4 regions of the Streptomyces sp. NPDC059861 genome follow, and region 1 is predicted to be linked to each of the others. Evidence: riboswitches for the same ligand, from Rfam matches in the RefSeq annotation. Region 1 holds a riboswitch; each other region holds the start of a gene.
The links. Region 1 has a riboswitch for cyclic di-AMP ahead of ACFV6X_RS23430 (M23 family metallopeptidase). Riboswitches for the same ligand answer to the same signal wherever they lie in the genome.

Region 1 (7,583 bases):
ATCAGGAACACACAGACCCGGTCCGCGGGGGTCAGCTCGGTGATGGCCGCGGTCATGCCGGGTACCCCCATGCCGGCGGCCAGGGTGGGCAGCAGGTCGGCGAGCGAGCCCGTGCCGTACTCGGGGCGCGGGGCGGAGTCGACGGCGAGGGGCTCGGGGTGCTCCCAAGCGGCGGGCTGAGCCATCAGCGCGTGGGGTCCGCGGTCGCCTCGGAGATGGCCTGCGCGAAGACGAGGGCCTGGCGGACCGTCTCCGGGCCGTCCCCGGCCTCGCTGACGCGCAGGCTGAGGTCGTCCGCCGTCGAGCTGCCCGTGTAGCCGTGGTCCGCCTCGCAGTTGGGGTCGCCACAGGCGGCGGGCTCCAGATCGATACGGGAGACGGCGCCCCAGCCGATCGTCAGCACCACCTCGCGCGGGAGGGTGCCCGGCGTGTACGACTCGGGGTTCCCGACGACGCGGCTGACCACGACCGAGGAGATCCGGTCGAGCTTCACCGACTCCGTCGACGTCGTGGCGTACGGCGTGGGCGAGGTGCTGTCGGCGGCCTGCTCGTCGGTGTGGCTGACGATGAAGCGGTGGTCGGTCAGGACGAGCACGGTCACATGCCGCCGCACCTCGTTCTGGTCGAACGTCGTCTCCTGATGGACCAGGTACGACCGGATGGGCTCCCCGCCCACAGCGGCCTCCACCGCCTCGGCCACGAGGGCCGGGTAGTAGCCGCTGCGCTCGATCGCCGCACGCAGCCCCTGGGTCGTCGTACTGGTCTTGGCCATGCCGTCCATCCTACGGGGGCCCACTGACTGCGAGGCACCGCTCCGGCTGTGCGGGCCCTGGGCTCAGTACGTCGGGAGGGTTCGTGGGCCCAGGTCGTCTCGGACGGGAGGTGGGGCCAGGCGGACCGAGGCGCTGAGGACGCTCAGGCCGTGGGAGGCGACGACGACCGGTTCCAGGGTGACCGCGACGACCTCCGGGTGGTCGTCGACCAGGCGCGACACCCGAAGGAGCAGCTGTTCGAGGGCCGGGGTGTCGACGGGGGTGGAGCCGCGCCAGCCGAAGAGGAGCGGCGCGGTCCGGATCGAGCGGATCAGCGAGGTCGCCTCACGGTCGGTGACCGGGACCAGCCGGTGCGCGGTGTCCCCGAGCAGCTGTGAGGCGGCCCCGGCGAGCCCGAAGGAGAGCACCGCTCCGGCGGCCGGGTCGATCACGGCCCGTACGACGGTGTCCACTCCTCGCGGGGCCATCCGCTGCACGACCGGCCGCAGCTCCTCCGGCCGCCCGAACATCTCCGTCAACTCGGTGTACGCCCTGCGCAGTTGCTCCTCGTCCGCGAGGTCGAGCCGGACACCGCCGAGGTCGGCGCGGTGGCGCAGGTGCGGGGCGGTGGCCTTGAGGGCGACGGGGTAGCCGAGCGCGCGGGCGGCCGCCGCCGCGTCGTCGGGGGCCGGGGCGGGCAGGGCCCGGTGCACATGGATGCCGTACCGGCGCAGCAGCTCGCAGGTCTCCTCCATGCCGAGCGTGAGCCCCTGCCCGCGCGCGAGCAGCCCGCCGATCAGCTCCGCGGACCCCTTCTCGTCGATGTCGTCGTACTCGGGCACCTTCCCGGGGTCGGCGGCCTCCCGCCGCCACTGCCCGTACTGGACGGCCTGGGCGAGCGCGCGGACGGCGCGTTCGGCGGCGGGGTAGGCGGGGATGAGGTGGGAGTCGGTGGGGAGGGGGGTGGGAGCCGTGGGTGCTTCCTGGCCGGTGACGGCTTTCGCTGTCCGTGGGCCTGGAGGCCGCGGAGGCGTACCCGGGCGCGCTCCGTCTATGGCGGCCGGCCGGCCTGAGCCGGCGCCCGCTTGCCCGGTCGGCCCGCCCTCGCCCGCCGCAGGCCGCCGTTCCCCGGGGGGAGAGGGTTCCGCCCCGCTCCCGTCGCCGGGCCCCGCCGGCCCCGGCTGCGGTGCCGTGCTCGCCGCCGCCGACAGGGCGTCCGCGAGTCCGCCCAGCTCGACGTGGACCACGAGCACCGGCTTGGAGGGCACCGCCGCCGCGCCCGACCTGAGAGCCTCGGCCAGCGCAGCGTCCCCCGCCTTCCCCTCCCCCACCATCGGTATCGCGGTCACCACGACCGCGTCGCACGTGTCGTCGGCCAGCGCCCGCGCCAGCGCCTCCCGGAAGTCCTCCGGCGAGGCCGCGGTCGTGAGGTCCCGCGGCGCCTGCGGCCGCAGCCCCTCGGCCAGGCAGGCGTCGTACGTCAGCAGCCCGAGCGACTCGGAGTTCCCGAGGATCGCCACCCGGGGCCCCGTCGGCAGGGGCTGGCGGGCGAGCAGCAGCCCGGCGTCCACCAGCTCGGTGATCGTGTCCACCCGGATCACCCCGGCCTGCCGCAGCAGCGCGGACACCGTGGCGTGCGGCAGCCGCGTGGCCCGTACCGCATGTCCCTGGGGCGCCGCACCCCCGTGGCGCGCGCCCTGCACCACGACCAGCGGCTTCGCCGCCGCGGTCCGCCGAGCGAGGCGGGTGAACTTGCGCGGGTTGCCGATGGACTCCAGGTACATCAGGACGACGTCGGTGTCCGGATCGTCGTACCAGTACTGGAGTACGTCGTTGCCGGACACGTCCGCGCGGTTGCCGGAGGAGACGAACGTCGACACGCCCGTGTCCCCGGTGACCCCGCCACCGCGCCGGTGCAGCCGGGACAGCAGCGCGATGCCGATCGCTCCGGACTGCGCGAACAGCCCGATCCGCCCGGGCCGCGGCATCTCCGGTGCCAGCGAGGCGTTGAGCCGCACCTCCGAGGAGGTGTTGATGATCCCGAAGGTGTTCGGCCCGATGATCCGCATGCCGTACGCGCGCGCGTGCCGCACGAGTTCACGCTGGCGCTCGCGCCCGTCGGGCCCGCTCTCGGCGTACCCGGCGGAGATCACGACGAGCCCCTGCACCCCGTGCTCCCCGCACTCGGCGACCACCTCGGGGACGTGTTCCGCCGGCACCGCCACCACCGCCAGGTCGACGGGCTCCTCGATGTCCCGCACCGACCGGTACGCAGGCACCCCGTCGAGCTCCTTCTGCCCCGCGGGCAAGGCCCTGTTCACGGCGTACAGGCGGCCGGTGAACCCGGCCTCCCGGATGTTGCCGAGCACGCTGCGGCCCACGCCCCCGGGCGTGCGCCCGGTGCCGACGACGACGATCGAGCCGGGCGTCAGCAGCCGCCGTACCGACCGCCCCTCGGCGCGCTGCTCACGCGCGCGTTGCACCGCGAGCGAGCGGTCGGTGGGTTCGAGGTCGAACTCCAGGCGTACGACGCCGTCCTCGAAGCTGCGCTTCTGGGTGTACCCGGCGTCCGTGAACACCTTGATCATCTTGTTGTTGGCGGGCAGCACCTCGGCGGCGAAGCGGCGGATGCCGCGCTCACGGGCGACGGCGCCGATGTGCTCCAGCAGGGTGGAGGCGACACCGCGCCCCTGGTGGGCGTCCTGCACCAGGAAGGCGACCTCGGCCTCATCGGCGGGCGCGGACGCGGGCATGCCGTCGGCGCCGATGCGGTCGTAGCGTACGGTGGCGATGAACTCGCCGCCGATGGTGGCCGCGAGTCCCACCCGGTCCACGAAGTCGTGGTGCGTGAAGCGGTGGACGTCCTTCGCGGACAGGCGCGGGTAGGGCGCGAAGAAGCGGTAGTACTTCGACTCGTCCGAGACCTGCTCGTAGAAGCTGACCAGGCGCTCGGCGTCGTCGACGGTGATGGGCCGGATGCGTGCGGTGCCGCCGTCGCGCAGCACCACGTCGGCCTCCCAGTGGGCGGGGTACTCATGCCGGTCCGACGGGCTCTGCATGGGCCCCAGAGTACGGCTCGCGTACGACAACGGCGCGAGGCAGTCTGTGGAAGGACGGGCAACGGACCGAGGCCGCGGTCCGGTGCCGTTCCGGACGGGACACAGGGCCCGTCGGGGCATGCTTCGCGATATGGGAAACTGGTCTAGACAACCCTGAACACCTGAAGGGCAGCATCACATGGCTGAGCGCCGCGTCAACGTCGGCTGGGCCGAGGGCCTCCACGCCCGCCCCGCCTCCATCTTCGTACGAGCCGCCACGGCCGCAGGCGTCCCGGTGACGATCGCCAAGGCGGACGGCAACCCCGTCAACGCGGCCTCCATGCTGGCAGTCCTGGGTCTGGGCGCCCAGGGCGGCGAGGAGATCGTCCTGGCTTCCGACGCCGAGGGCGCTGACGCCGCGCTCGACCGTCTGGCCAAGCTGGTCGCGGAGGGCCTTGAGGAGCTCCCCGAGACCGTCTGAACCCGCTGACGGCATTCCTGAGGCCGCGTCGCCCATTCCGGGCGGCGCGGCTTCGCCGTCTCCCGCATACCCGGTCGCTTTTTCGCCCGACGGGTCGAGAGAATTCAGAACATGCCGAAAAGGGCAGCGTAAATTCACTGCCGCCAAATATCGCTTCTTTGTATACGGCGCCCGTGTTAATGCCGCAGGCCCGACATGTTTACGGCATGTTGCGAAGTCCTCACACGGTCCGCGCGGTCGCCGCCGCCAGGAAATCGGAGCCGGTGCGCGCCGGTCGCGCGCTCGGCGTGCAGCGCCGTGACCGCCCGCGCCCGCTCCCCGTCGCCGCGCGCCACCGCGTCCACGATCGCGCCGTGCTCCGACCAGGACTCCACGGGGCTGACGGGCGCCTCCACGGCGTACATCCAGGCGATCTTGTGCCGCAGCTGGGTCAGCATGGCGATCAGCGCGGGGCTTCCGCAGGCCTGGGCCAGCGTCTCGTGGAACCAGCCGCCCAGGGAGCGCAGGTCCTCGCTGCCGCCCCGCCTGGCCCGCTCCTGGCCCAGCCGGACCAGGCCGCGCAGCACCTTCAGATGGGCCTCGGTGCGCCGCTGCGCGGCCCGCGCCGCGCCGAGCGGCTCCAGCAGCAGGCGCATCTCCAGCAGGTCGGCGGCCTCCTGCTCGGAGGGCTCCGCCACGCACGCGCCCGCGTGCCGCCGGGTCACCACGAAGCCCTCGGCCTCCAGCGTGCGCAGGGCCTCACGGACGGGGACGCGGGAGACGCCGTAGCGGCGCGCGAGGAGTTCCTCGGTGAGCCGGCCGCCACGCTCGTAGACACCCGCGACGATGTCGTCCCGGATGGCCGTGCACACCGAATGCGCCGGAATACGCATGACCGACCTCCGCCTTAATCCCCGTGAAACGCCGACGACTGACGTGTGTTCCGTGACTCTATTGCAATGAGCCGGAATTTCCGATGGCGGGTCGGAATCCATGGATATTTTTTGGACATACAGGCGTACGAAACGCCGAAAGCCCCGGCTCGGAGAGCCGGGGCCGCGGGAAGCGGGGCGGTCCGCTGTCAGATGCCGACGCCGTGCGAGCGGAGGTAGGCGACCGGGTCGATGTCCGTGCCGTACTCCGCCGTCGTCCGGGCCTCGAAGTGCAGGTGCGCTCCGGTGACGTTGCCGGTGGCCCCGGACAGGGCGATCTGCTGCCCCGGGGTGACCGTCTGGCCCACCGAGACAGCGAAGGACGACAGGTGACCGTACTGGGTGTACGTACCGTCGTTCATCTTGATCACTACTTGATTGCCGTACGCCCCGCCCCACCCGTCTTCGACGACGGTGCCGGAGCCGACCGCGTGCACGGGGGTGCCGCTCGCGGCGTGGAAGTCGACACCGGTGTGGCTGCCGGAGGACCACAGCGCACCGCCGGACCGGTAGCCGGTGGAGACGTAGGAGCCGCTGATCGGCGACACGTAGGTGTTGAGGCGCTTGCGCTCGGCCTCACGGGCGGCGCGCTCCTTGGCCTCGCGGGCCTCCTTGGCCCGCTCCTCGGCGCGCTTCTTGGCAGCGGCCTCGGCCTTCTTCTCGGCCTCGGCCTCCTCGGCCGCCTGCTGCTGGGCGGCGGCCTGGGCGTCTATCTGCTCGGCGACCGAGTCGCCGATGGTGATGACCGGGAGCAGGCCGGTCTGCTCGGCCGCGGGCTCGGCGGCGAGCGCGGGAGCGGCCAGGGTGCCGAGGACACCGGTGGTGGTGAGGGCCGCGACACCGGCCGCCTGGGCGGTGGTGCGCTTCATCCGGCTGGGACGGCGATGCTTCCCGGTGGCGCGCGTGAACGCCATGTGGTGGCTGGTCCTTTCCTTCCCTCTCGCCTACCGGGTTAGCTGACGGGTTCGGAGCAGGAAGGTCTCCTACGGACTCCCTCGCCGTGCGCGGGCGTCCGATTCACCCCAGGGACTTCATGGTTGGGTCCCCGGCTCCCCTGGCTCGCGCCGTACGGGGACTCGGCGATGACTGTCCGGTGCCGCGGGTGCGGCGCACTGCCTGACGGACAGCCCGGATGACGCTAAGCGGGACATCTTTCAATCCCCAAACCCATCCGGGCGTTTGTAGCGCATCCCACAGGCCAGACAGGCAACCACTCCCTCAATTGGGACATAAAGGGGCCCTGGTGACGCGTCCGTCACCAGGGCCCCTCCGCGCGCGTGCCGCTCGCCGGCCTCTACTCGGCCGGGACGACTGTGACTTCGCCGATGCCGAGGGCCTCGACGGGCGCCTTGATCTGTGCCGCGTCACCGACGAGGATCGTCACCAGACGGTCCGCCGGGAAAGCGCTGACGACCGCCGCGGTGGCCTCGACGGTGCCGGTCGCGGCGAGCTGCTGGTACAGCGTCGCCTGGTAGTCGTCGGGGAGGTGCTGCTCGACCTGGTCGGCCAGGGTCCCCGCGACGGCCGCCGCGGTCTCGTACTTCAGCGGCGCCACACCGACGAGGTTCTGCACGGCGACGTCCCGCTCGGCGTCCGTGAGCCCCTCCGCGGCCAGCGTGCGCAGCACCGTCCAGAGGTCCTCCAGCGCGGGCCCGGTGTTCGGCGTGTCCACGGAACCGCTGATGGCGAGCATCGCGGCACCGCTGCCGTCGGGCGCGGAGCGCAGCACCTGACCGAACGAGCGCACCCCGTAGGTGTAGCCCTTCTCCTCGCGCAGGACGCGGTCCAGACGGGAGGTGAGGGTGCCGCCCAGGCAGTACGTGCCGAGCACCTGGGCCGCCCACACGCGGTCGTGCCGGTCGGGGCCGACGCGGCCGATCAGCAGCTGGGTCTGGACGGCGCCAGGACGGTCCACGATCACCACACGGCCGGTGTCGTCGGCCGTCACCGGCGGCACGGGACGCGGCTGTGCCTGGGAGCCGGCCCAGGCACCCAGGGTCTCGCCGAGCAGCACGTCGACGTCGACGTCGGTGAGGTCGCCGACGACCACGGCGGTGGCGGTGGCGGGGCGGACGTGCCGCTCGTAGAAGGCGCGTACGGCGGCGGAGTCGATCTTCGCGACCGTCTCCTCGGTGCCCTGGCGCGGGCGGGACATGCGCGAGGTCGCCGGGAACAGCTCCTTGGAGAGCTCCTTGGCGGCCCGCCGGGAGGGGTTGGCCAGCTCGTGCGGGATCTCGTCGAGGCGGTTGCGGACCAGCCGCTCGACCTCGCTGTCGGCGAAGGCGGGCGCCCTGAGGGCGTCCGCCAGCAGTCCGAGCGCCTTGGGCAGGCGGGAGACCGGCACCTCCAGGCTCAGCCGGACGCCGGGGTGGTCGGCGTGTGAGTCCAGGGTGGCGCCGCA
Region 2 (7,583 bases), on a different contig from region 1:
GAGCCGTACGCCGAGGTGATGCTGGAGGTGCTCACCGCGCACCCCGCCTTCGCGAACACCCGGCCCGGCGGAGGTTTCGCGCCGCGCCCCGGCTTCCGCCCGCGCACCCGTTTCGAGGGGCAGGGGCTGGAGAAGGGTCATGTGGTGAACGACCTGCTCTTCCGCCGCGTATCGCACGAAGGTCAGCCGTAAAACCTTCCCTCGTTCGAACCTCCCCTCGTTAGGGTCAATGCCGTGGCGACCAGTCCCCCGTACCCGACGAACCCCGGCATCCCCACCGGCGGCGCCCTGCGGCACGCGCACTGGTGGCACAAGCGGTGGGTGCGGTACGGCGCGCTGATCACACTGCTCGCCCTGTCCGGCCTGGTGATCCTCGCCCTGGTCCGCGAACAGACCGGCACTCGGGGCTTCCTGGTCGGCCTCGGCCTCGCGGTCCTGCCCGTGCCGCTGCTCATAGCCGTCTTCCGCTGGCTGGACCGGGTCGAGCCCGGCCCCTGGCGGAATCTGCTGTTCGCCTTCTCCTGGGGCGCCTGCGCGGCCGCGCTGATAGCCATCATCGCGAACAGCTTCGCGACCAGATGGATAGCGACCGCGACCGCCGACCCGACCAGCGCGGACACGTGGGGCGCCACGGTCATAGCCCCGATCGTCGAGGAGTCCGCGAAGGCGGCCGCGGTCCTGCTGCTCTTCCTCTTCCGGCGCCGCGACTTCACCGGAATCCTCGACGGCGTCGTCATAGCCGGCGTCACCGCCACCGGCTTCGCCTTCACCGAGAACATCCTCTACCTCGGCACCGCTTTCGGCACCGACCAACTGGCCGGCCACAGCGGGATCGCCTCCGTGACCGCCGCGACCTTCTTCGTGCGGGTCATCATGTCGCCGTTCGCACATCCCCTGTTCACCGTGCTCACCGGCATCGGCTTCGGCATCGCCGCGCTCGCCGGGGAGCGCCAGCGGCTGCGCCGCGTCCTGCTGCCCCCGGCCGGGCTGCTGCTCGCGATGGGCATGCACGCCTTCTGGAACGGCTCGGCGACCTTCGGCGACTACGGCTTCTTCGCGGTGTACGGCGGCTTCATGGTGCCCGCGTTCGGGCTGCTGACCTGGCTGGTGATCTGGACGCGCCAGCGGGAACTGCGGACCGTCCGCGAGGAGCTCCCGGCCTACGTCGTCGCCGGCTGGCTCTCGCCCGCGCAGCCGTTCGCCCTCGGCTCGATGCGGGCCCGTCGGCTGGCCCGCGAGTACGCCGGCCACCACCTCGGCAAACCGGCGGCCCGTACGGTCGCGCAGTACGAGGCGTACGCCACGTCCCTGGCCTTCCTCCGGCGCCGGGGCCGCATGGGCCGCGCCCGTGCGGACTTCGTCGTACGGGAACGCGAGCTGCTCCAGGAGCTGTGGATCCGCCGGGAGATCGCCCGCCCGGCCCTGGAGTACGCGGCGCGGGCGACCGCGCCGCCGGTGCCGGTGCTGATGCCGCCGGTCCATGGCTGGGCGCCGATGCACGGGCACGCGGCGCCCTACCCCGCGTACAACCCGTACCGGACGTAGGACGAAGGCGGCGCGGAACAGCCCCGGACATGCGAAAACCGGCAGTCCTGACGTCGGGGGGTTGCCGTCAGGACCACCGGAGTTCGCGAGAAACCCGTGTCGGGATTCTCAGGGGTTGAGGCCCTTGCTCTGCAGCCAGGCCAGCGGGTCGATGCCACCGGAACTGCCGGTGTGCACCTCCATGTGCAGGTGGGCGCCGGTCACGTTGCCCGTCGCGCCCACGCGGCCGATCACATCGCCGGTGGCGACCTTCTGGCCGACGCTGACGCCGATCGACGACTGGTGGGCGTACCAGATCTCGGTGCCGTCATCGAGGGTCAGCACGGTCTTGTAGCCGTACGAGCCGTTCCAGCCGGCCTCGGTGATGGTGCCGCTGTGCACGGCCTTGAGGGGCGTGCCGGTCGGCGCGGCGAAGTCGAGGCCGGTGTGGTAGCCGGAGGACCACAGGGCGCCGGCCTGACCGAAGGTGGAGGTCAGGGTGTACGAGGAGGTCGGCAGCGTGAACTGCTTGGCCAGCGCCGCGAGCCGTTCGGCCTCGGCCTTCTGCCGGGCCTCCTCCTCGGCCTTCGCCTTGGCGGCGGCGGCCTTCTCCTCGGCCTCCTTCTCCGCCTTGGCGGCGGCCTCGGCGGCGGCCTTCTCGGCGGCGGCCACGGCCTGCGCGGCGGCCTTGCTCTCGACCTGCTCCTGCTGCTGCTCGGCCTGCGCGATGATGCGGGCGCGCAGGCTCTCACCGGCGTCGGTGGTGCCCTCCGCGGTGTCCACGGTGGCCGTGCCGAGGCTGCTGAGCGGGGCGCTCGCGGTCTTGGTGTCGGGGGAGTCGGAGTCGTCGTCGGCTATCAGCGAGCCGACGTTGGGCAGGTCGGGCATGGAGATCGACACCGGCGGCTTGCCGGTGTTCGCGCTCGCCATGCCGCCCGCGCCGACCGCGGCTATGACACCGACGCCGAGAACGGTGGAGCTGCGGGCGAGTCCGCCGCCGCGCTGCTTGCTGACCCGATGCCGGCCGCGTACGGGACGGATGGTCTCCGCGGTGGGATTCCACTCCTCCCACGGGCCCTCGTCGGTGCGCTGCGCGCCGTAGACGAACGTGTCGGCGCTGTCGGCGGTGCGCTGGTCCGGCACGAACGGGGCCTGTGGGGCAGGCCGGTTGGACGCCACGTGGGCGCGCTCCTTTCCTTCCTTCTCGCCTACCGGGTTAGCTGACGGGTTCGGAGCAGGAAGGTCTCCTACGCGCGTAAACCAGCCGTACTGCTACGACGGCATACGCCCGATTCACCCCAAGATGATGGTTCCCCGGTTCCCTTGTGCGGCCGATGAGGGCCTCGCGCGGGATTCGGCGCGTGCGCACGGAGCCGCCTCTTGTGACGGCTGGGACGACCGCGCTGCGTTATCGGACGTTAATAGAACCGGGGCCTGATTTCCAAGCCGTTCCACTTGATCATTAACGCTTTCTGTCGGGACGTACAGGTTCATGAACGGCGAAAATCGGGCGAGTTGACCGCGGTTCAGGGTGATCTCCACATCTGACTGTATGTCAGTTGTTATGCGGAGGGATTCCGTTCGATCACGCCTGGTGACAGTCGTCGGTCGGCCGCCGGACCGCGAGCAGCGCCATGTCGTCGGTGGTGCCGCCGCCGCTGTGCCGGCGTACCTCTTCGGTCACCGCGCACAGCAGTTCGCCGGGGCTGCGGAAGGTCCGGCCGGCCAGCCGGGCCGCGGGGTCGTAGAAGGCGCCCTGCGCGTCGCGGGCCTCCGACAGGCCGTCGGTGTACAGCAGCAGCGTCGCCCCGCCCGGGAACCGGGACTCCTCCGCACGGTCCGGCCAGGCGCCCAGCTCGCCCATCCCGAGCGGCAGCGCCGGATCACGGGCGGGCAGCGGACTCACGGTGCCGTCGGCGTACAGCATCAGCGGCGGTGGATGGCCGCGGTTGAGGATCCGTACGACCCCGTCCTCGTGCGGGATCTCGGCGAGTACGGCGGTGGTGAACCCCTCGAAGGCGTCGATCCCGTCCCGGCGGGCGCCCTCGCGCGCCAGCGCCCGCTCCAGCCGCTGTGCGACCGCCTCCAGCGTCGTCTCGTGCTCGGCGGCCTCCCGGAACGCCCCGATGACCACCGCGACCGCCGCGACCGCCCCCATGCCCTTGCCCCGCACGTCCCCGACCACCAGCCGCACGCCGTACCGGCTGTCCTGCACCGCGTAGAGATCGCCGCCGATGAAGGCGTCCGCCTGGGCGGCCTCGTAGCGCGCGGCGATCTCGAACCCGCCGATCCGCTGCATCGGTTCCGGCAGCACCGCGAGCTGGGCGGCCTCGGCGATCTCCCAGGCCGAGTCGAGGCGGGCGTGACTGCGCCGGACCAGCACGTTGATCAGCACGGCGAGGACGGCGACCGTGGCCACGGTGAGCAGTTCGGTGAACGGTTCGACCTGCATCAGGGTGCCGTACCGGACCTGCAGCCCGATGACCATGGCGACGGCCACGACGCCGGTGAGGACCGTGGCGCGGCGGGACAGGATCGGGGCGGCGACCAGCGGGGCGGCGGTGAAGAGGGGGGCGCCGGTGAAGCCCCGCGGGGTGAAGTAGTCGTAGCTGCCGCCGATGACCAGGAGCAGGGTGGGGAGCGCCCGGACGAAGGCCCGGGCGAGGGAGATCCGCCGTCCGTCGGAGGGCGGCGCGGGGGGCACGGGCGGCACCGGGCGTGCCAGCGTGGAGGAGTCGTCCCCGCGGCCGAGGGCGGCGTCGGGGACGCGGTCGCCGGATCTGGCGTGCGGCCACTCTCCCTCTGCCTCCGCAGGCCGCACTGTCGTCTCCCGTTACGCAGGTCACCGCACCAGTCCAGAGTTCCCGGAAGACAGGCGCGGGACCAGCCGGGCGGGCCGACCGGATGACAGGAGCGGGCGATGCCCGGAAACGACTCGGGGCCGGAATCCAAGATCTGGATTCCGGCCCCGGGCCTTCAGTAGCGGGGACAGGATTTGAACCTGCGACCTCTGGGTTATGAGCCCAGCGAGCTACCGAGCTGCTCCACCCCGCGTCGGTATGACACCAGTGTACGCCATGCGCGGGACGCTCCGCGCCACGGTTTCCCGCCGCCCTCGTCGACCAGCGGTCGGAGGTGCGATCGCGGCGTCCCCCGCGGGGCTCTCACCCCACCAAGTGCCGATTGGGCGCCTTGGCCGCCTCCTCGTACTCCGGAACCACCACCACCTCCACTCCGGCCCCCGCCAGCATGCCGCTCCCGTCCGCGCCGGTCACGAACGTGTCCGGCTCCCGCCAGGCCGTCACCACGCGCCCCACCCCGGCGTCGAGGATCAGCCGCGCGCAGGGCTTGGGCCGGGAGGCACGGCGGGTGCAGGGTTCCAGGCTGGTGTAGACGGTGGCGCCGGGCAGCCGTGGGTCGGCCGCGTCGATCTTCGCGAGCGCCGCCTCCTCCGCGTGGACGACCGGGTCGCCGCCCTCCCGGGAGTGCCCCCTCGCGAGTTCGGTGCCGTCCCGCGCCACCACCACCGCGCCGACGCTGAACGCCGTCCTTGACGGCGGGCACAGCGCCGCCAGCTCGCAGGCCAGGGCCAGCCAGCGGCGGTCGGCGGCCGAGGCGAGGCTGCCGGCACCGGGGGCGGTGGGCTCGTAGCGCATGAGGACGACGTCCTCGATACGCCGGGTCTCGACCAGGCGCAGGCGCCCGGACTGGTAGCCGCCGGGGCCGAAGAGGCGGGGCGCGGCGGGGTCGCCGACGAAGAGGGGGGCGAGGACCAGCTGGACCTCGTCGGCGAGGCCCTCCAGGAGGAGCTGGGTGTGGACGGTGCCACCGCCCTCGACCATCAGGCGGCGGACGCCTCGTACGTCGTGCAGGTGCGCCAGTACCGCTCGCCAGTCGAGGGTGTCGCCGAGCGCGACCACGTCCGCGGCGACGGGGTTCTCCTTGAGGCGCCGGGCACCCTCCGTCGTCGTGTACACCACCTTCTCGCCGCCCGTGTGCCAGAAGTTGGCGGCCGGGTCGAGGTCGCCCGTGCCGCTCACCGTGACCTTGAGGGGGTACTCCGGCTTTCCCGCCGCCGTCCGGGCCGCCCGTCGTGCCGGGGAGTTGACCAGCAGCCGGGGGTTGTCGGCGCGGATGGTGCCGGCGCCGATGAGGATCGCGTCGACGGAGGCGCGCACCTCGTCGACCCGGTCGAAGTCGGCGGGGCTGGAGAGGAGGAGGCGGTCGGGGCCGGTGTCGTCCAGGTAGCCGTCGAGGGAGACGGCGGCGGACAGGAGGACGTAGGGGTAGGGCATGGGGCGCACTCCACCTCGGGGGTCGGGGACCGGCGGTTCGCCGGCTGGGTGGCCTGAGGGACTGGGGCTTACCGTCCGGCGATTTGATTCAAGTTTTAAGCAAATCTACACTGGCGGCATGACGACTCGCTGGCTCACCCCGGAGGAACAGCGCGCCTGGCGCGCGTACCTGGGGGCCACCCTTCTCCTGGAGGACGCGCTCGACCGGCAGCTCCAGCAGGAGGCCGGCATGCCGCACATGTACTACTCCATCCTCGCCAATCTCTCCGAGGCCCCGGAACGCCGGCTCCGGATGACCGATCTCGCGGAGCTGCTGAAGATCACCCGCAGTCGGCTGACGTACGCCGTCGGCCGACTGGAGAAGGACGGGCTGGTACGGCGCGAGGAGTGCCCCTCGGACAAACGGGGGAGCGTGGCCGCGCTCACGGAGGAGGGGATGGGCACGGTGGAGCGACTGGCGCCGGGACATGTCGAGACGGTGCGCGCGACCCTGTTCGACCATCTGACCCCGCGGCAGGTGGGGCAGTTGGAGGAGATCTTCACGGGGGTCGCGCAGGCGCTGCAGGGGGAGGACGCGGGCGGCACGTCGGGCGATGTGCCGTGGCGGCGCCGGTCGTCACCGTGCTCCTGAGACCGCCCGGGACTGTTTGCTTCAACTTTAAAGCACGGGGTAGGGTCGCCCCTCGAGAGGCTGCTTCAAATCTGGAACACATGACCCCGGAGACCGTATGCCCGACTTCCCCGCCGCCACGCCGCGCGCCCGCGTCCGGGTGCCGTTGCGCTTCCACGACGGCTACAGCGTCGACGCCGACCTGGTCACCTTCCACGGCCTGGCCGACGGCCAGGAACACGTGGCCCTCGTCCTCGGCGAGCCCGGGCCCCGCCCCCTGGTGCGCCTGCACTCCGAGTGCCTCACCGGCGACCTCTTCGGCTCCGCCCGCTGTGACTGCGGCCCTCAGCTGCGCGAGGCCGTCGAGAGCATCGCGGCCCGCGGCGGCGTGCTGCTCTACCTCCGCCAGGAGGGACGTGGCATCGGGCTCTACAACAAGCTCGACGCGTACGCCCTTCAGGACCAGGGCCTCGACACGTACGAGGCGAACACCGCGCTCGGCCTCCCGGAGGACGCCCGCGACTACACGGCGGCGGCCCAGATGCTGCGCGCCCTGTCCGTGACGGACCTGGACCTGCTGTCCAACAACCCCGACAAGGCCGACCAGCTCCGCGCGCTCGGCATCACCGTCCACGACCGCGTCCCCACCGGCGTCTTCGCCACCGCCCACAACGTCCGCTACCTGCGCGCCAAGGTCCTCCAGACCCAGCACACGCTGCCGCTCGCGAAGCTGGGCGTGAGCTGAACGCGGACGGGACCGGCGGGCTCGGACGGACGGGGCGAACGGCGGCGTGCGGGTGACGTCGGATCAGGGTGCCGAGGTCCGACCGGACTTCGAAGACGCGGCAGCCCCCAGCTCGGGTCCTGTGAGCTGGGGGCTTTCTTGTAGGCCCTGTGGGACTCGAACCCACAACCAATGGATTAAAAGTCCACTGCTCTGCCAATTGAGCTAAGGGCCCAGGCGATGTTGCCTCCCCGAGCATAGCCGGAGGAGGCCGCGTCGCCGATCGGGTATCCGGGAGACGGGGCCGTGTGCGGGGCGGAAGGGTCCGGAAGCGCTAGGGATCTCCCGGTTCGCGAGCCACAGGCGTCACCGAATCGGCGCGTCCCCCGGACGCGCCGGTCACTGGCTGGAACAGGCCCCCGTAGCTCGG
Region 3 (7,583 bases), on a different contig from region 1:
AGGCAGCCCGCAAGGGTCTCTTCGCGCAGATGGTCGTCGTGCCGCTGCTCCAGCGGCACCGGATCCTCACCCAGGTCTCCGGCGACCACCTGGAGGTGATCAAGCTGATCCCGCCGCTGATCATCGGGGAGCGGGAGGTGGACCGGTTCGTGGCGGCCTTCACGGATGTGATGGACGACGCGCACAGCGGGGGCGGGCTGGTGTGGGACTTCGGCAAGACGCTCGTGAAGCAGGCGGTGGCCAACCGCTGACGCGCCGGGTTGGCCGGTGGGATGGCGGGGTTTGCCTCTGAGGCAAGGAATTTGCCCCAGGGGCAAGAATCCGGCTGAATGGAGGCATGAACTCCTCCTCAGAGCTCGGGGCCGAAGCGGCCGGTGTGCTGCCGGTCGTCGCCCCGCAGCTCCGCGACCTGCGCCACCGCGCCTCCCTCACCCTGGAGGCCGCCGCACGTGCGGCCGGACTGTCGCCCGCCCATCTGTCCCGGCTGGAGACCGGGCAGCGCCAGCCCTCGCTGCCGATGCTGCTGGCGCTCGCCCGCATCTACAGTACGACCGTCTCGGAGCTGCTCGGCGAGACGGTCCCCGACCGGGACGCCGTGGTGCGCGCCGCCGACATGGAACCCACTGGCGCGGGCGGCTGGACGTACTGGCAGGCCGGTGCTTCCGGGCGGGGCATGCAGGCACTGCGGGTGCACGTGCCGCACGGCTCGCAGGGCGACGTCGTGCGGATGCACCCCGGTGAGGAGTGGCTGTACGTCCTCACCGGACGGCTGCGGCTGCGCCTCGGGGACGCCGCACACCGGCTCGGCCCGGGCGACAGCGCCCACTTCGACTCACTGACCCCGCACCGCATCGCCGCCCAGGACCCGGGCGGGGTCGACCTCCTCTTCGTCCACACCTTGCTGCAGAGCCCCACGGCCGCGATGTGCCTCGGCCCCGACACGGGAGACACGCCATGAGTGACCTCGAGCAGAAGATTCCCCGGGCCATCTGGGTCCGTCTGCTGATCTACATCGTGGCGGGGCACCTCTTCGCCGCCTTCCTCTACCTGCTGTTCGAGGTCGGGGCCAAGTAGGCGTCGGGGCCGGGCAAGGGCCCGGGGTCAGTCGAGCAGGCGCTCGCGCAGTCGCTCCCGGGTCTCGGGGGTGACGCCGAGCCCCTGTGTCAGGTAGGTGTCGACGTCGCCCCAGGTCTTCCCGATGGTCTCGAACGCCGCTGTCAGGTACTCGGCGCGCGCGTCGAAGAGCGGGCTGAGCAGCTCCATGACCTCCGGAGAGTAGGCCGAGGTCGAGCTGCTGTTGCGGTGCACCTTGTAGCGACGGTGCTTGGCGTTGGACTCCAGGTAGTCGGCGAGGATCGCCTCGCGCTCCACGCCCACCGCGAGCAGCGTGACGGCGATCGACAGGCCGGCGCGGTCCTTGCCCGCCGCGCAGTGCATCAGCGCGGGGACGCTGTCCTCGGCGAGCGCGTGCAGCACCTGGGAGTGCTCGGCGGTGCGCTCCTTGACGATCACGCGGTACGAGGTGATCATCCGGTCCGCCGCCTTGCCGTCGGCCAGGATCTCGCGCAGCTGCTCCACGTCGCCGTCCCGGACCATCTTCCAGAACTCTGCGCCGTCCGCCGGGTCCGTCAGCGGCAGGTTCACGTTGCGCACGCCCGGCAGCTCCACGTCCGGGCCCTCCAGCTTCTGGTCCGCGGCGTTGCGGAAGTCGAAGATCGTGTGCAGCCCCAGGGACGCCAGGAACGTGGCGTCCTCCGCGGTGGCGTGCGCGAGGTGGCCGCTGCGGAACAGCACTCCGTGCCGCACCCGGCGCCCGTCCACCGTCGGCAGTCCGCCCACGTCACGGAAGTTGCGCACTCCGGCCAGTTCGGGCTCGGTCGACGGCACCTGCTGCGTCACGGGGGCTCCCTCCCATCGGCCCCGCCGGCGCGGCTCGTCGACGGGCACGTCCTTGACGATACGACACGCGTTCCCGCGCGAATGAGGTGTCCACAGGTGGTCACCGGGAGTTGGAGCGGTTGTCCACGGGCCAGGCAGGTGGCTCCCCCGATCGGGTAACGGGCCGGGCGGAGTGGACGTCAGGAGGGTGAATGAAGGGGAACGGCGGCTTCTCGCTATATCTGCCCCTTCTGTCCTAATTAGCCATTTCCTTCCAACTCGCCGTGAAATGCGGAAACCTGGAGCAGGGTCACGTGAGCAGCGTCATATCCGTGACCGAGCGTCGTTCGTCATGTTCACGTAATTCACATGCCTTCAAGGGCGTTTATGGAATTCACACGCGCCCCAATGCACGGAGTGTGACCGGAATTCGGGCGAACGGATCACGAAAACGGCGTTCCGGTGGAACCTCTTGCTTGTCCCATTGCGTCTTGGTCGCTTACGTTCCACCCGATCCGGACGGACGCCGAATCCTGCCGCCGCCCGGTGCCCGCGCTAACTCACCCGTGTTCGGCAGGAGCGGGGGACCCACAGGTAGAACTGCCTGTTCCGGTCTCCGGAACGGCTTGGGGTAAAGCCGCGTCCCACACGCGGCCGGACATCTCCAGTCCGCACCCGACAGCTCACCTCGCAGGCACCGGAGAGGAATTCGCCATGCCCGCCAAGGGTAAGCACCGCCGTCCGAAGACCCAGCGCTTCACTCGCTCCATCGCCGTCGCCGGAACCGGTGGCGCCGCGCTCGCCCTTCCGCTGATGGGGGCCGCCGGCGCCCACGCCGCCACTCCCCAGTCCGCCGCGGAAAAGGCCGTCTCGTCGATCCCGACCCAGAAGACGGCCGTTCAGCAGCAGTCCGCCGAAAAGCAGTCCGCCGCCCAGGAGTCGGGTGCCCGGACGTATTCCGTGAGGGTGGGCGACTACCTCTCGAAGATCGCCGAAGAGCAGAATGTCAGCGGTGGCTGGCAGCGGCTCTACGAGGACAACCGGGAAGCGGTCGGCGAGAATCCCTCGCTCATCCACCCCGGCCTGAAGCTCGCGATAGGCGAGAAGGGCGAGGCGGGCGGCGACAAGCCGGCTTCCTCTTCCTCCGAGTCCTCCTCCGACTCCTCGGCCGAGTCGTCGGCGGCGAAGACGTCGCAGTCCTCGGACGAGTCCGAGCCGGCGGCGGAGGCTCCCGAGTCCGCCGCGGCCGAGGCCCCGGCCGCCGCCCAGGCCGCGGACTCCGCCGCCTCCACCGGCTTCACCGCCCCCGTGGACGGCGCCGGCATCGGCACCGCCTATCGCGTGGCGGGCAGCATGTGGTCCAGCGGCTACCACACCGGCGTCGACTTCGCCGCGGCGAGCGGCACCCCGCTCAAGGCGGTCGGCGAGGGCACGGTCGTCTCGGCGGGCTGGGCCGGCTCGTACGGAAACCAGGTCGTCATCAAGCTCGCCGACGGCTACTACGCCCAGTACGCCCACCTGTCCTCGCTCTCCGTCTCCAGCGGTCAGACCGTGACCGCGGGCCAGCAGATCGGCCTGTCGGGCTCGACCGGCAACTCCACCGGCCCGCACCTGCACTTCGAGATCCGCACCACGCCGGACTACGGCTCGGACGTCGACCCGGTCGCCTACCTCTCCTCCAAGGGCGTCTCGATCGGCTGACGCACGCGTCGCCCGCAGACCACCGAAGGCCGGATCCCATCCACGGGTCCGGCCTTCGGCGTCGGCGGTGCCGTCCTCGGCCATCAGGCCTTATTCCGCAATTGACCAATCCTTTGGCCGTGGCCTTTCTCACCGTCCGTCAACCCCTTCCTACGGTCGCGTAGGTCACATTCGAAGGGGAATCATGTCCCGACGTGGCAGACGATTCGAAGAGTGGCAGCAGATCAGTGATCGGGTCGTACGTGGCGGTGGGGGACAGCTTCACCGAGGGCGTCGGCGACCCCGGCCCCGACGGGGCGTTCGTCGGCTGGGCCGACCGGTTCGCCGTACTGCTCGCGGACCGCCGACCCGAGGGCGACTTCCAGTACACCAACCTCGCCGTGCGCGGCAGACTGCTCGACCAGATCGTGGCGGAGCAGGTCCCGAGGGCCGCCGAACTGGCGCCGGACCTGGCCTCGTTCTGCGCCGGCGGCAACGACATCATCCGGCCGGGCACCGACCCGGACGACGTGGCGGAGCGCTTCGAGCGTGGGGTCGCGGCGCTGACCGCCACCGTGGGCACCGTCCTGGTGACCACCGGCTTCGACACCCGGGGCGTCCCCCTGCTGAGGCATCTGCGCGGCAAGATCGCCACCTACAACGGGCATGTGCGGGCCATCGCCGACCGGTACGGCTGCCCGGTGCTCGACCTGTGGTCGCTCAAGTCCGTCCAGGACCGCCGAGCCTGGGACCACGACCGGCTGCACCTGTCGCCCGAGGGGCACACGCGTGTGGCGCTGCGTGCCGGTCAGGCCCTGCGCCTCGCCGTCCCCGCCGACCCGGAGCAGCCCTGGCCGCCGCTCCCGCCGCGCGGCGCCTTCGACGTGCGCCGGGACGACGTCCACTGGGCGCGTGAGTATCTGGTGCCGTGGATCGGCCGTCGGCTGCGGGGCGAATCGTCGGGCGACCATGTCACCGCCAAGGGCGTGCTGTCGCCGGACGACATCAAGATGCGGATCGCGTCGGTGGCTTGAGGGCCGCCCCGCGGCGACCTCGTGGTGCCGTGCCCAAAGCGGGCCGGTCCGGCTCCCGGCCGGTTCGGGCCGTGACGGGCGCGGACCACGGGATCATATGCCGCAAAGCAGGTGAAACGGGCGGACGGTCACTGCTGTTGGGTCGCCGGCACCTCTGTCAGCCCCAGTTCCCGGGCCAGCGCCTCGTCCACCCACTCCTGCGCACGCGCGCGTGACACGGCTCCCGCGTAGGACGTGATCTGCACGGCGAGCCCGTCGAGCAGGGCCGTCAGGCGCAGGGCCGCGCCCATGGGGTCGGGGCAGCGGAACTCGCCCGCCGCCACACCCTCGGCGATGACCTCGGCGATGGCCGCCTTCCAGCGCTTGTCGAGGTCCTGCGTGACCTCCCGCAGCGCGGGCTCGCGCGGCGCCGCCGCCCAGCCCTCGATCCACAGCCGCCAGCCCTTGGCCTGGCCCGTCGGCGCGTACCAGCGCACCGCCGACCGCAGCCGGCGCTGGGCCGTCGTGCGCCGGCCGAGCAGCTTGGAAAGGTGGGCGAGATCGTCCTCGGCCGCGTACGCGAACGCGGCGGCGACCAGCTTCTCCTTCGTGGAGAAGTGGTACAGCACCAGCGCGTTGCTCACGCCGAGCGCGGACGCGACATCGGCGATCCGCACCGCCGCCACGCCCCGCACCTCGATCTGTGCCACGGCGGCACGCAACAACTCCTCGCGCCGCTCCGCCACGCTCAACCGCACTCTCGCCACCCCGTCACCCTAACGGGCCACGTCCGGACGGCGGCCGGGCGGTGACCTCCCCGTCAGCGGTACGACCCGAAGCGCTCCGTGAGCAGCGGCAGCCGGTCACCGGCGAGGGCGTGCGCGGCCGCACGCGGCGTGCTCCCGTCGGCCTCCGCACGGGCCAGCACCAGGTCGGTCAGGGCGCGCATCGAGCGCCGCGTGTACGCGAACGCCTCCTGCGCGTCCGCGCCGATGTCGCCGAACAGCGTCCACCACCACCAGGCGTTCGTCCCCGAGTTGACCACCACGTCGGGCAGCACCGTGACCCCGCGCGCGGTGAGCAGTGCCTCCGCCTCGGGCACGACCGGCATGTTGGCGGCCTCGACGATCCAGCGGGCGGTGATCCGCTCCTGGTCCGCGGCGCCGATCGCGTACGAGACGGCGGCGGGCACCAGCACCTCGGCGTCGGTGGCCGGCCAGGCGTCGCCGGGAAGTTCGAGGAGGCCGGGCCGCAGCGCCGAGCGGTCCACCGTGCCGTACGCGTCCCGGGCGGCGAGCAGTTCGTCGACGTCGAGTCCCGCCGGATCGGCGATCGTGCCTCGGACGTCGGCGACGGCCACCACCGTGAGGCCCGCGCGCGCGAGGAAGCGTGCCGTCGCGCCGCCCATGGTGCCCAGGCCCTGTACGGCGACCCGGGTGCCCGCGTAGGGCACGCCGGCCCGGTCCAGGGCGGCGAGCACCGACTCCGCCACCCCGCAGCCGCCGACCAGCTCGCCCAGCCCGATCCCGTCCACCTCCACCGCGAACGCGTCGGCGAGCCGCCGCCGGGCCGCCGCCTCGTCGTCGAGCAGCGGATACACGGCCTGGATCGACGAGACCAGCCCCACCTCGGCGGCGGCCCGGTCCACCAGGTCCTGGGTCAGGCCGAGGTCCTCGCCGGTGGTCCAGAAGGCCTCTATGTACGGCCGCACGGCCCGCAGGTAGCGCACGAGCAGCCCGTACGCCGCCGGGTCCCGGGGGTCGCAGTCGATGCCGCCCTTGGCCCCGCCGAGGGGGACGTAACGGGCCTCGGGGTCGTAGTGCAGGGCCTCCTTCACGGTCATTCCGCGGGCGAGCCCGGTGACCTCCTCCAGCGTGCAGCCCGGGCGCATCCGCAGCCCACCGCTGGCGACACCGCGCACCAGACGGTCGACGACCAGGAAGCCCCGGCGGCCGGTGACGTGGTCGGTCCAGGTGAGCGACAGGAGGGGGACGGTCACGGAAGCTCCTTGTGGCAGCGGCTGTTTCCGGGCTCGCGCGCGAACACGCGTACTGAATCACGAGTCAGTATCGGGTTCGGGCGGCGGGTGGTGTCGGTGGGGCGGACCATAATGGAGCTCTCACCGATTCCACCTGGAGGTACCGTGGCCGGTTCCCGTTCCCTGAGCTCCGGGCTCCGCGCGCTGCAGCCCGCGGCCTTCGGCGTGGAGCCGAGCGGCGAGCGCATGGCGCGCATCCGCAGATCGCCCCACTTCAAGGACGGCGTCTTCCAGAACCCGGGAGGGCCTTCGCGGATCCGGCCGTCGGGTTCGACGCGCGACCTCGCGAAGACCTACTTCGACAAGGACGCCCGCAACCGCCGCACCCCGCACGGTGCGATGCCGGTGTATCCCACGACGGCCGCCGACCTCGCGCGACCGCCCGCCACCGGCCTGCGGCTGACCTGGCTGGGCCACTCCAGCGTCCTCGCCGAGATCGACGGGCAGCGGGTGCTCTTCGACCCCGTCTGGGGCGAGCGCTGCTCCCCGTTCGCCTTCGCCGGGCCCAAGCGGCTGCACGCGGTGCCACTGCCCCTGACCGCGCTCGGCCCGGTCGACGTCGTGGTCATCTCGCACGACCACTACGACCACCTGGACCTGCCCACGATCAAGGCGCTGGCCGGCACGGACACACTGTTCGCCGTGCCGCTCGGCGTCGGCGCCCACCTCGAGCACTGGGGCGTGTCCGCCGACCGGCTGCGCGAGCTGGACTGGCAGGAGTCGACCAAGGTCGGCGGGCTCACCCTCACCGCCACCCCGGCCCGCCACTTCTGCGGCCGCGGCCTGCGCAACACCCAGCACACCCTCTGGGCGTCCTGGGTCGTCGCGGGGGAGAAACACCGGATATTCCACAGCGGTGACACCGGCTACTTCGAGGGCTTCCGGGACATCGGCGCCGACCACGGCCCGTTCGACGCCACGATGATCCAGATCGGCGCGTACAGCCAGTACTGGCCGGACATCCACATGACCCC
Region 4 (7,583 bases), on a different contig from region 1:
CGGTGCTGATCTTCACCGTGCCGGACAGCTGCTGCACGTCCGACGCGGCGATCTTCTCTATGAGCTCCTCCGCGGTGATCTTCGGCAGGTCGGGGCTGCCGGAGTCGGCCAGCGCGGGGACGAGCCCGATGGTGCCCGCCGCCAATCCCAGGACCGCCGCCGGGACGACGTACCGTGCGGCCTTGCGCCGCCGTGCCGCGCGCAGTTCGTCCGCGTCGGCCACGGCCGTGGTGTCGTCGGATTCGTACGGTGCCATGTGTGCCTTACCTCCGTCGTCGGCGGCGGCTGCCTCGTCGCGTCCTCGCAGGGGTCCCACCCTGAGCCGCCATTCTCACCCGGATCGGTGAGGAGTGGTGTGTTCCTTGTTCTCCATCTGACCAAACCGGACGGCAAGATGCGTCAGACCCGGGAGCCAACTCCGCGTACTGCTGGGGTATGACACGACACGACGGCTTCTCCCCCGACCCGTAGGGGTACGAGGGGGAGTCACGAGTACTACGGGGGTCACGAGGGCCGGACAACCGGCCCTCGACGCCCGGACGGCCGAACGGGCCGGACCGCTATCCGGCCCGGTGCACCACGGCGTCGCACAGCTCCGTCAGCGCCGCCTTCGCGTCGCACTCGGGCAGCGGGGCGAGCGCCGCCCGCGCCTCCTCCGCGAACCGCACGGTGTCGCGCCGCGCCTGCTCCAGCGCCGGATGCACCCGCAGCGCGGCCAGCGCCTCCGCGTGCCGCGCGTCGTCGGTGAGGTCGGAGGCGAGCAGCTCGCACAGCGCGACGTCCTCCGCCAGGCCCAGCCGGGCGGCCCGCTCGCGCAGCCGCAGCACGGGCATCGTCGGGATGCCCTCCCGGAGGTCCGTGCCCGGCGTCTTGCCCGACTCGTGCGAGTCGGAGGCGATGTCCAGCACGTCGTCCGCGAGCTGGAAGGCGACGCCGAGGCGCTCCCCGTACTGGGTGAGCACGTCCACCACCGACTCGTCGGCTCCGGACATCAGCGCGCCGAACCGGCACGACACCGCCACCAGCGATCCCGTCTTGCCGGCCAGCACGTCGAGGTAGTGCTCGACCGGGTCCCGCCCGTCCGACGGGCCCGCGGTCTCCAGGATCTGACCGGTCACCAGCCGTTCGAACGCCTCGGCCTGCACCCGTACCGCCTCGGGTCCGAGGTCGGCCAGGATGTGCGAGGCGCGGGCGAACAGGAAGTCACCGGTGAGGACGGCGACGGAGTTGCCCCAGCGGACGTTCGCGCTCGGCACCCCGCGCCGTACCTCGGCCTCGTCCATCACGTCGTCGTGGTAGAGCGTCGCGAGGTGCGTCAGCTCCACGACCACGGCGGAGGGCACGATTCCGGGTGCGTACGGGTCACCGAACCGGGCGGCCAGCATCACGAGCAGCGGCCGGAACCGCTTCCCGCCGGCCCGCACCAGATGCTGCGCGGCCTCCGTGATGAACGGGACCTCGCTCTTGGTGGCTTCGAGCAACCCTTCCTCGACAGCAGCCAATCCGGCCTGGACATCGGCTTCCAGAGCCTGGTCCCGCACGCTCAGCCCGAACGGCCCGACGACGGTCACGAGGGGTCTCCTGTCTGCTGGTGTCCACTGGCGATTACGCGGAATGTCGATAGGTCGCTGCCTTCACTCAAGTCAGCGTATCCGGTCACGTTTCGATCACCGAGGCCGCCCACCGTTACACCTCAGGCGGTATCGGATCACGGCGGGTATGTTTTTGATCACCTGATATGAGCACGTATTTATCGACTTAGCCGGAAGAGGTGCCCCTTGCTCCGCACCGCCGTCGACACCGGCCCCGAGAGCCTGGCCCGGTACGCCACCGGCCGTCGTCACCTGGCCGGACGCGAGCACATGGCGGAGTCCGCGAGCACGCCGCGGGCGACGCGCCGCACCGCCGGCCCGGCGGTGACGGCCGCCGCGCGCCGGCCGCGCCGCACGAAGCACCCGGTCCACTGAAGCCGTACCTGGGGTCACGCTCATGCACATCCGTACGTCCTTCCCCTACGAGACGACTCACGAGGACCTCCGTATCCCGCTGCCCGACGGAAGCCGGTTGTACGCGCGCGTATGGCGCCCGATCACCGACGAGCCCGTACCGGCCCTTCTGGAGTACCTCCCGTACCGCCTCACCGACTGGACCGCGCCCCGCGACCACCAGCGTCACCCCTGGTACGCCGGCCACGGCTACGCCTCCGTCCGCGTCGACGTGCGCGGGCACGGCAACAGCGAGGGCATGCCGACGGACGAGTACTCGGCGACGGAGCTGGCGGACGGTGTCGAGGTGGTGCACTGGCTGGCCGCGCAAGCGTGGTGCGACGGCAAGGTGGGCATGTTCGGCATCTCCTGGGGCGGCTTCAACTCCCTCCGGATCGCGGCGCTCGCTCCCGAACCGCTCAAGGCGATCGTCACCGTCTGCTCCCCGGGCGACCGTTACGACAACGACGCGCACCACATGGGAGGTTCCGTTCTCGCGGTGGACATGCACGCGTGGGCGGCGACCATGCTCGCCTTCGTCTGCCGCCCGCCCGATCCGCGGTACGTCGGCGACGCCTGGCGGGACATGTGGCTGCGGCGCCTCGAAGAGGTCGAGCCCTTCGTCCACACCTGGCTCGACCACCAGGTGCGCGACCACCACCGGCGGCACGACCGCGTCCGCGAGGACCACGGCGCCGTCGACGCCGCCGTGCTCGCGGTGGGCGGCTGGCACGACCCGTACCGCGACACCGTGCTCCGTCTGGTCGAGCACCTCCCGTCCGACCGCGTCCGCGGCCTGATCGGGCCCTGGTCGCACCACTACCCCGACCGCGCCTTGCCGCCCGGCCCGGCGATCGGCTTCCTCCAGGAGACCCTGCGCTGGTGGGACCACTGGCTGAAGGGCAGGGACACCGGCGTGATGTCCGAGCCCCTGTTGCGCTCGTACGTCATGGACGCGCATCCCCCGGCGACGGGGTACGAGACGCTGCCCGGCCGCTGGGTCGGTGAGCCCGCCTGGCCCTCACCCCACGTGACGACGGCCACGTACGCCCTCCGGGGCGAGCCCGTACTCGTCCGGTCACCCCAGCACACGGGCGTCGACGCGGGGCGCTTCCTCCCGATCGGCAACGAGGCCGACCTGCCGCCGGACCAACGGGAGGAGGACGCGCGCGGGGCGAGCTTCGAGTTCGCGGTGCCGGAGGAGACGTGGGTGCTGGGGCGGCCGCGGGTGCGACTGCGGCTGGCTTCGGAGGTGCCGAGCGGGCAGGTGGTCGCGCGCGTCTGCGACGTGGCGCCGGACAGCTCTTCGACGCTGGTGACGCGGGGGGTGATGGACCTCTCCGCGCGCGAGGGACGCGACCGGGTCGTGCCGTGGACCCCGGGGGCCACCGAGGACGTCACCTTCGAGCTCAGCGGCATCGGGTACGCCTTCCCGCCCGGCCACCGCATCCGCCTCTCGCTCGCCTCCGCGTACTGGCCCTGGATCTGGCCCCAGCCGGACTCCGCGGCCGGCTTCACCCTGGACCCGTCCGGCAGCGCTCTCGAACTGCCGGTACGCGCGTGTGCGACGGTCCCGCCGCTCACCTTGGAGGAGCCGGAGCAGTCCGAACCGCTCGGCGTCGCCCACCCGGCCACCCTCGACGAACCGCGCCCCGGGCGACTGGTCGTGCGCGACGTCGCCAAGGGCGAGTGGCGGCTGGAGGTCGACCAACCACGCCACGGCGGCACGCGCGTGTACCCGGACGGGCTGGAGCTCACCGAGGAGGCGCTGGAGGCGTACGCCATCCGCGAGGACGATCCGCTGTCCGCCCGCGCCCGCTCGGACTGGACGATCCGGCTGCACCGCCCGGAGCTCGCCTGGGACACCACGATCCGTACGCAGTCGGAGATCGCCTGCACCGCAGAGGACTTTTTGGCCTCAAATGAGGTGATTTGCACCTCCGGTGCCGAGGTGGTCTTCCACCGCACCTGGGAGAAGCGCATTCCACGGGCCGCCAGTTAACTAGGACTTGGGCTTATTGCCCGATTTGCCATCCTTCTGCACGCACGTGAGTTGGCTCACTCGCACCCCTTCACGAGTCCCTTGCATGGACGCGACGATCCGCCTTGACGCATGGCCGAGTTGACTCTTTTCGACCGCAAAGGATCAAGGGCGGCAAACAGGCGATTCGAAGATCAAATACCGCGATATGTGAAACCACCACTTGTTTCGGACATGTGCTCTCGCATACGTTCCCGGCCTGTCGGGCGGAACGCCGAATCCTGCCGCCGCCCGCGCCACCCATGACGGACTCACTCACCGCACGGCAGGAGCGGGGGACCCAGGTAAGCCGCCGGACCGGACGCCGCACACCACGGCACACCGGAACGGCTCGGGGTGAAGTCGCACTCGCAAGAGGGCGGCCGGGCACCTCCCAACCCGAACCCGACAGCTCACCTCGCAGGCACCGGAGAGGACAGTCCCCATGACTGCAAACGGTCAGCAGAGCCGTACCAGTACTGCCCGCATCGCTCGCAAGCTCGCCGTCGCCGGCACCGGCGCCGCCCTGCTCGCCCTGCCGCTCATCGGCGCGACCACCGCGTCCGCCGCCACGCCCACGGCCGTCAGCTCCGTCACGGCGTACCCGAACAACCTCGACGGCTGGATCCGCCAGTCGCTCGACATCATGGCGCAGCAGGGGATCCCGGGCTCGTACAACGGCATCCACCGCAACATCATGCGCGAGTCGTCCGGCAACCCGAACGCCATCAACAACTGGGACTCCAACGCCGCCAAGGGCACCCCGTCGAAGGGCCTGCTCCAGGTCATCGACCCCACCTTCGCGGCCTACCACGTGACCGGCACGGCGTACGACCCGTACGACCCGGTCGCCAACATCACCGCCGCCTGCAACTACGCGGCCGACCGCTACGGCTCGATCGACAACGTCTTCGGCGCGTACTGAGTCCTGGCCAGCAACCGTTCGAGGACGACGGCGATGCCGTCGTCCTCGTTCGACAGGGTGATCTCGTCGGCCACCGCCTTGAGCTCGGGGTGGGCGTTGGCCATGGCGACGCCGTGCGCGGCCCAGTCGAACATGGGGATGTCGTTGGGCATGTCCCCGAAGGCGATGGTCTGTTCCGGACTCACGCCCAGATGCCGTGCCGCCAGCGCCAGCCCCGTCGCCTTGGTGACGCCGCACGGCTGAAGCTCGACCGTCCCGGGCCCCGACATGGTGACGGTCGCGAGCGAGCCGACCACCATGCGGGCCACCGCCGCCAACTCGTCGTCGGACAGCGTCGGATGGCGCAGCAGCACCTTGCTGATCGGCGCGCACCACAGGTCGTCGCGGCGATCGATGCGCACCGCGGGCAACGTGGGGTGCGGCATCAGATACCCCGGCTCGATGAGGGTGAGCCCGTCGACGCCGTCCTGGTCGACGGCCGCGTACACCTGGCCGACCTCGGCCTCGATCTTGCCGAGCGCGGTCTCCGCGAGTTCCCGGTCCAGCGTGACGGACCACAGCAGACGGTCCGCGCCGGCGTCGTACAACTGCGCGCCCTGCCCGCACACCGCGAGCCCCCCGCCGCCCAGGACCTCCAGCAGTGGTCGCACCCGCGGCGCCGGCCGTCCGGTCACCACCAGATGCCGGGCACCGGCCGCCGAGACCCGCGCGAGCGCGGCGAGCGAACGGTCGGAGACCGTGTCGTCGCCGCGGAGCAGCGTTCCGTCCAGGTCGGTGGCGATGAGGGCGTAGTCGGTGCGCGCGTACTCGGTGCGCGCGGCATATGCGGTGGGTGCGGCCATGATCAGAGAATACGGACACCGCACCCTCACCGTTCATTCCCAACTACCTTCCCACTGTCTGCTTTTCACCCCCACGTGGTGCCTGCCGGCTCCTTGATCGTGGCGTTGACGCGGTTGAACATGTTCGTCAGCGCGACGGTCAGGATCAGCGCCGACACTTCCTTCTCGTCGAAGTGGTCGGCGACCTCGTCCCACAACGCGTCCGGAACCGGCTCCTCCGAGCGGTCCGCGAGCCGCGTCACCGTCTCCGCGAGGGTCAGCGCGGCGCGCACGGCGTCGCTGTGGAAGGGCGCGTGCCGCAAGGCGGCGATAGAGGCGACGCGCTCCTCACTCACGCCCGCTTTGCGCAGATTGTTCACATGTCCGTGGACGCAGGCGGCGCAGCCGTTGATCTGACTGACCCGCAGCCCGACGAGCTCCGCGACCTCCTGGTCCAGCCCGCTCTCCCCGATGGCCTGGAAGAGGGCCCCGATGCCCTTCAGCGCGCCCGGGAGGACGTACGCCGGGTTCGCCATCCGTGCCTGCATGATGCCGCCTCCTGTTGTCAGTGGCCGGTGCGATGCTTGCTTTCACCGCACTGACGGATCGGGGGCGGTCGTTGTGACGGATCGACGGGACGAGTTTCCGAAGCGTCGACGCGATAGACCTTTCGGGATATTCAGGACCTTCCGCGCTTATCGGACACTGCCCAAGACAGGTGCCGCAGCCGTAACGTGATCCGCGACCGCATGGACCGCGCGTACGAAAGTGAGGCAGCACCTCATGCCCCCCTTCGATGTCCCCGAGGGCGACCCCTTCGGTCCGCACAACCTTCCGTACGGCGTGTTCTCACCCGCCGGGTCCGCCGAACGGACGGTGGGTGTCCGCCTCGGCGACCACGTCCTCGACGCCGGCGCGGCCGCACTGGCGCTCGGCTCCCCGTACGCCGAGCTGCTGGCCCGCCCGACCCTCAACCCGCTGCTCGCCGCGGGCCGCACGACCTGGTCGGACGTCCGGCGCGCGCTGACCGCCTGGGTCACCGTGCCGTCCCACCGCGAGTCCCTCGCGCCCCTGATGCACCCCCTGGCCTCGGTGACCCTGCACCTCCCCTTCGAGGTCGCGGACTACGTCGACTTCTACGCCTCCGAGAACCACGCCCGGAACGTCGGCCAGATCTTCCGCCCCGACGCGGCGGACTCCCTCACGCCCAACTGGAAGCATCTGCCGATCGGTTACCACGGCCGCTCCGGCACGGTCGTCGTCTCCGGCACCGACGTAATCCGCCCCTCCGGCCAGCGCAAGGCCCCGGCCGACGCCGCGCCGGTCTTCGGTTCGTCCGTCCGACTGGACATCGAGGCCGAGGTCGGCTTCGTGGTCGGCGTCCCCTCGGCGATGGGCACGCCCGTGCCGCTGTCCGGCTTCCGCGATCACGTGTTCGGCCTGTGCCTGCTCAACGACTGGTCCGCCCGCGACATCCAGGCCTGGGAGTACGTCCCACTCGGCCCGTTCCTCGGCAAGTCCTTCGCCACCTCGGTGTCGGCGTGGATCACCCCGCTGGACGCGCTGGACGAGGCAAGGGTGGCCCCGCCCGGGCGGACCCACCCCCTGCTGCCGTACCTGGACGACACCGAGGAGGAGCCCGGCGGCTACGACCTGCGCATCTCCGTCGCCCTCAACGGTCATGTCGTCGCGGAGCCCCCGTTCTCCACCATGTACTGGACCGCGGCCCAGCAACTCGCCCACATGACCGTCAACGGCGCCTCCCTGCGCACCGGCGACCTGTACGGCTCGGGCACGGTGAGCGGCCCGGGCGAGGGCGAACGCGGTTCACT

Region 2: another riboswitch for cyclic di-AMP. It lies ahead of ACFV6X_RS32460 (M23 family metallopeptidase); the one in region 1 lies ahead of ACFV6X_RS23430 (M23 family metallopeptidase).
Region 3: another riboswitch for cyclic di-AMP. It lies ahead of ACFV6X_RS25335 (peptidoglycan DD-metalloendopeptidase family protein); the one in region 1 lies ahead of ACFV6X_RS23430 (M23 family metallopeptidase).
Region 4: another riboswitch for cyclic di-AMP. It lies ahead of ACFV6X_RS14895 (transglycosylase SLT domain-containing protein); the one in region 1 lies ahead of ACFV6X_RS23430 (M23 family metallopeptidase).

What each region holds. Positions count from the first base shown of each region.
Region 1 covers NZ_JBHWJQ010000028.1:4,507-12,089, reverse strand. The annotation lists gene ACFV6X_RS23455 (alkaline phosphatase family protein) at 1-185, opposite strand, end outside; gene ACFV6X_RS23450 (DUF5998 family protein) at 185-781, opposite strand; gene ACFV6X_RS23445 (GNAT family N-acetyltransferase) at 836-3,811, opposite strand; gene ACFV6X_RS23440 (HPr family phosphocarrier protein) at 3,990-4,271, shown strand; gene ACFV6X_RS23435 (GntR family transcriptional regulator) at 4,448-5,143, opposite strand; gene ACFV6X_RS23430 (M23 family metallopeptidase) at 5,332-6,096, opposite strand; cyclic di-AMP (ydaO/yuaA leader) riboswitch at 6,109-6,274, opposite strand; gene ACFV6X_RS23425 (M16 family metallopeptidase) at 6,477-7,583, opposite strand, start outside.
Region 2 covers NZ_JBHWJQ010000053.1:15,645-23,227, forward strand. The annotation lists gene trmB (tRNA (guanosine(46)-N7)-methyltransferase TrmB) at 1-192, shown strand, start outside; gene ACFV6X_RS32455 (PrsW family intramembrane metalloprotease) at 235-1,545, shown strand; gene ACFV6X_RS32460 (M23 family metallopeptidase) at 1,654-2,703, opposite strand; cyclic di-AMP (ydaO/yuaA leader) riboswitch at 2,715-2,894, opposite strand; gene ACFV6X_RS32465 (PP2C family protein-serine/threonine phosphatase) at 3,110-4,345, opposite strand; tRNA gene ACFV6X_RS32470 (tRNA-Met) at 4,505-4,578, opposite strand; gene ACFV6X_RS32475 (dihydrofolate reductase family protein) at 4,689-5,819, opposite strand; gene ACFV6X_RS32480 (MarR family winged helix-turn-helix transcriptional regulator) at 5,938-6,450, shown strand; gene ribA (GTP cyclohydrolase II) at 6,548-7,174, shown strand; tRNA gene ACFV6X_RS32490 (tRNA-Lys) at 7,316-7,388, opposite strand.
Region 3 covers NZ_JBHWJQ010000031.1:96,766-104,348, reverse strand. The annotation lists gene ACFV6X_RS25355 (aspartate aminotransferase family protein) at 1-251, shown strand, start outside; gene ACFV6X_RS25350 (helix-turn-helix domain-containing protein) at 338-958, shown strand; gene ACFV6X_RS25345 (DUF6126 family protein) at 955-1,074, shown strand; gene ACFV6X_RS25340 (tyrosine-protein phosphatase) at 1,102-1,899, opposite strand; cyclic di-AMP (ydaO/yuaA leader) riboswitch at 2,393-2,588, shown strand; gene ACFV6X_RS25335 (peptidoglycan DD-metalloendopeptidase family protein) at 2,593-3,579, shown strand; gene ACFV6X_RS25330 (SGNH/GDSL hydrolase family protein) at 3,807-4,592, shown strand; gene ACFV6X_RS25325 (TetR/AcrR family transcriptional regulator) at 4,721-5,338, opposite strand; gene ACFV6X_RS25320 (Glu/Leu/Phe/Val dehydrogenase dimerization domain-containing protein) at 5,392-6,570, opposite strand; gene ACFV6X_RS25315 (MBL fold metallo-hydrolase) at 6,715-7,583, shown strand, end outside.
Region 4 covers NZ_JBHWJQ010000014.1:18,149-25,731, forward strand. The annotation lists gene ACFV6X_RS14875 (outer membrane lipoprotein carrier protein LolA) at 1-256, opposite strand, end outside; gene ACFV6X_RS14880 (polyprenyl synthetase family protein) at 561-1,571, opposite strand; gene ACFV6X_RS14885 (hypothetical protein) at 1,779-1,967, shown strand; gene ACFV6X_RS14890 (CocE/NonD family hydrolase) at 1,990-3,987, shown strand; cyclic di-AMP (ydaO/yuaA leader) riboswitch at 4,265-4,447, shown strand; gene ACFV6X_RS14895 (transglycosylase SLT domain-containing protein) at 4,451-4,930, shown strand; gene ACFV6X_RS14900 (HAD family hydrolase) at 4,894-5,772, opposite strand; gene ACFV6X_RS14905 (carboxymuconolactone decarboxylase family protein) at 5,838-6,299, opposite strand; gene fahA (fumarylacetoacetase) at 6,535-7,583, shown strand, end outside.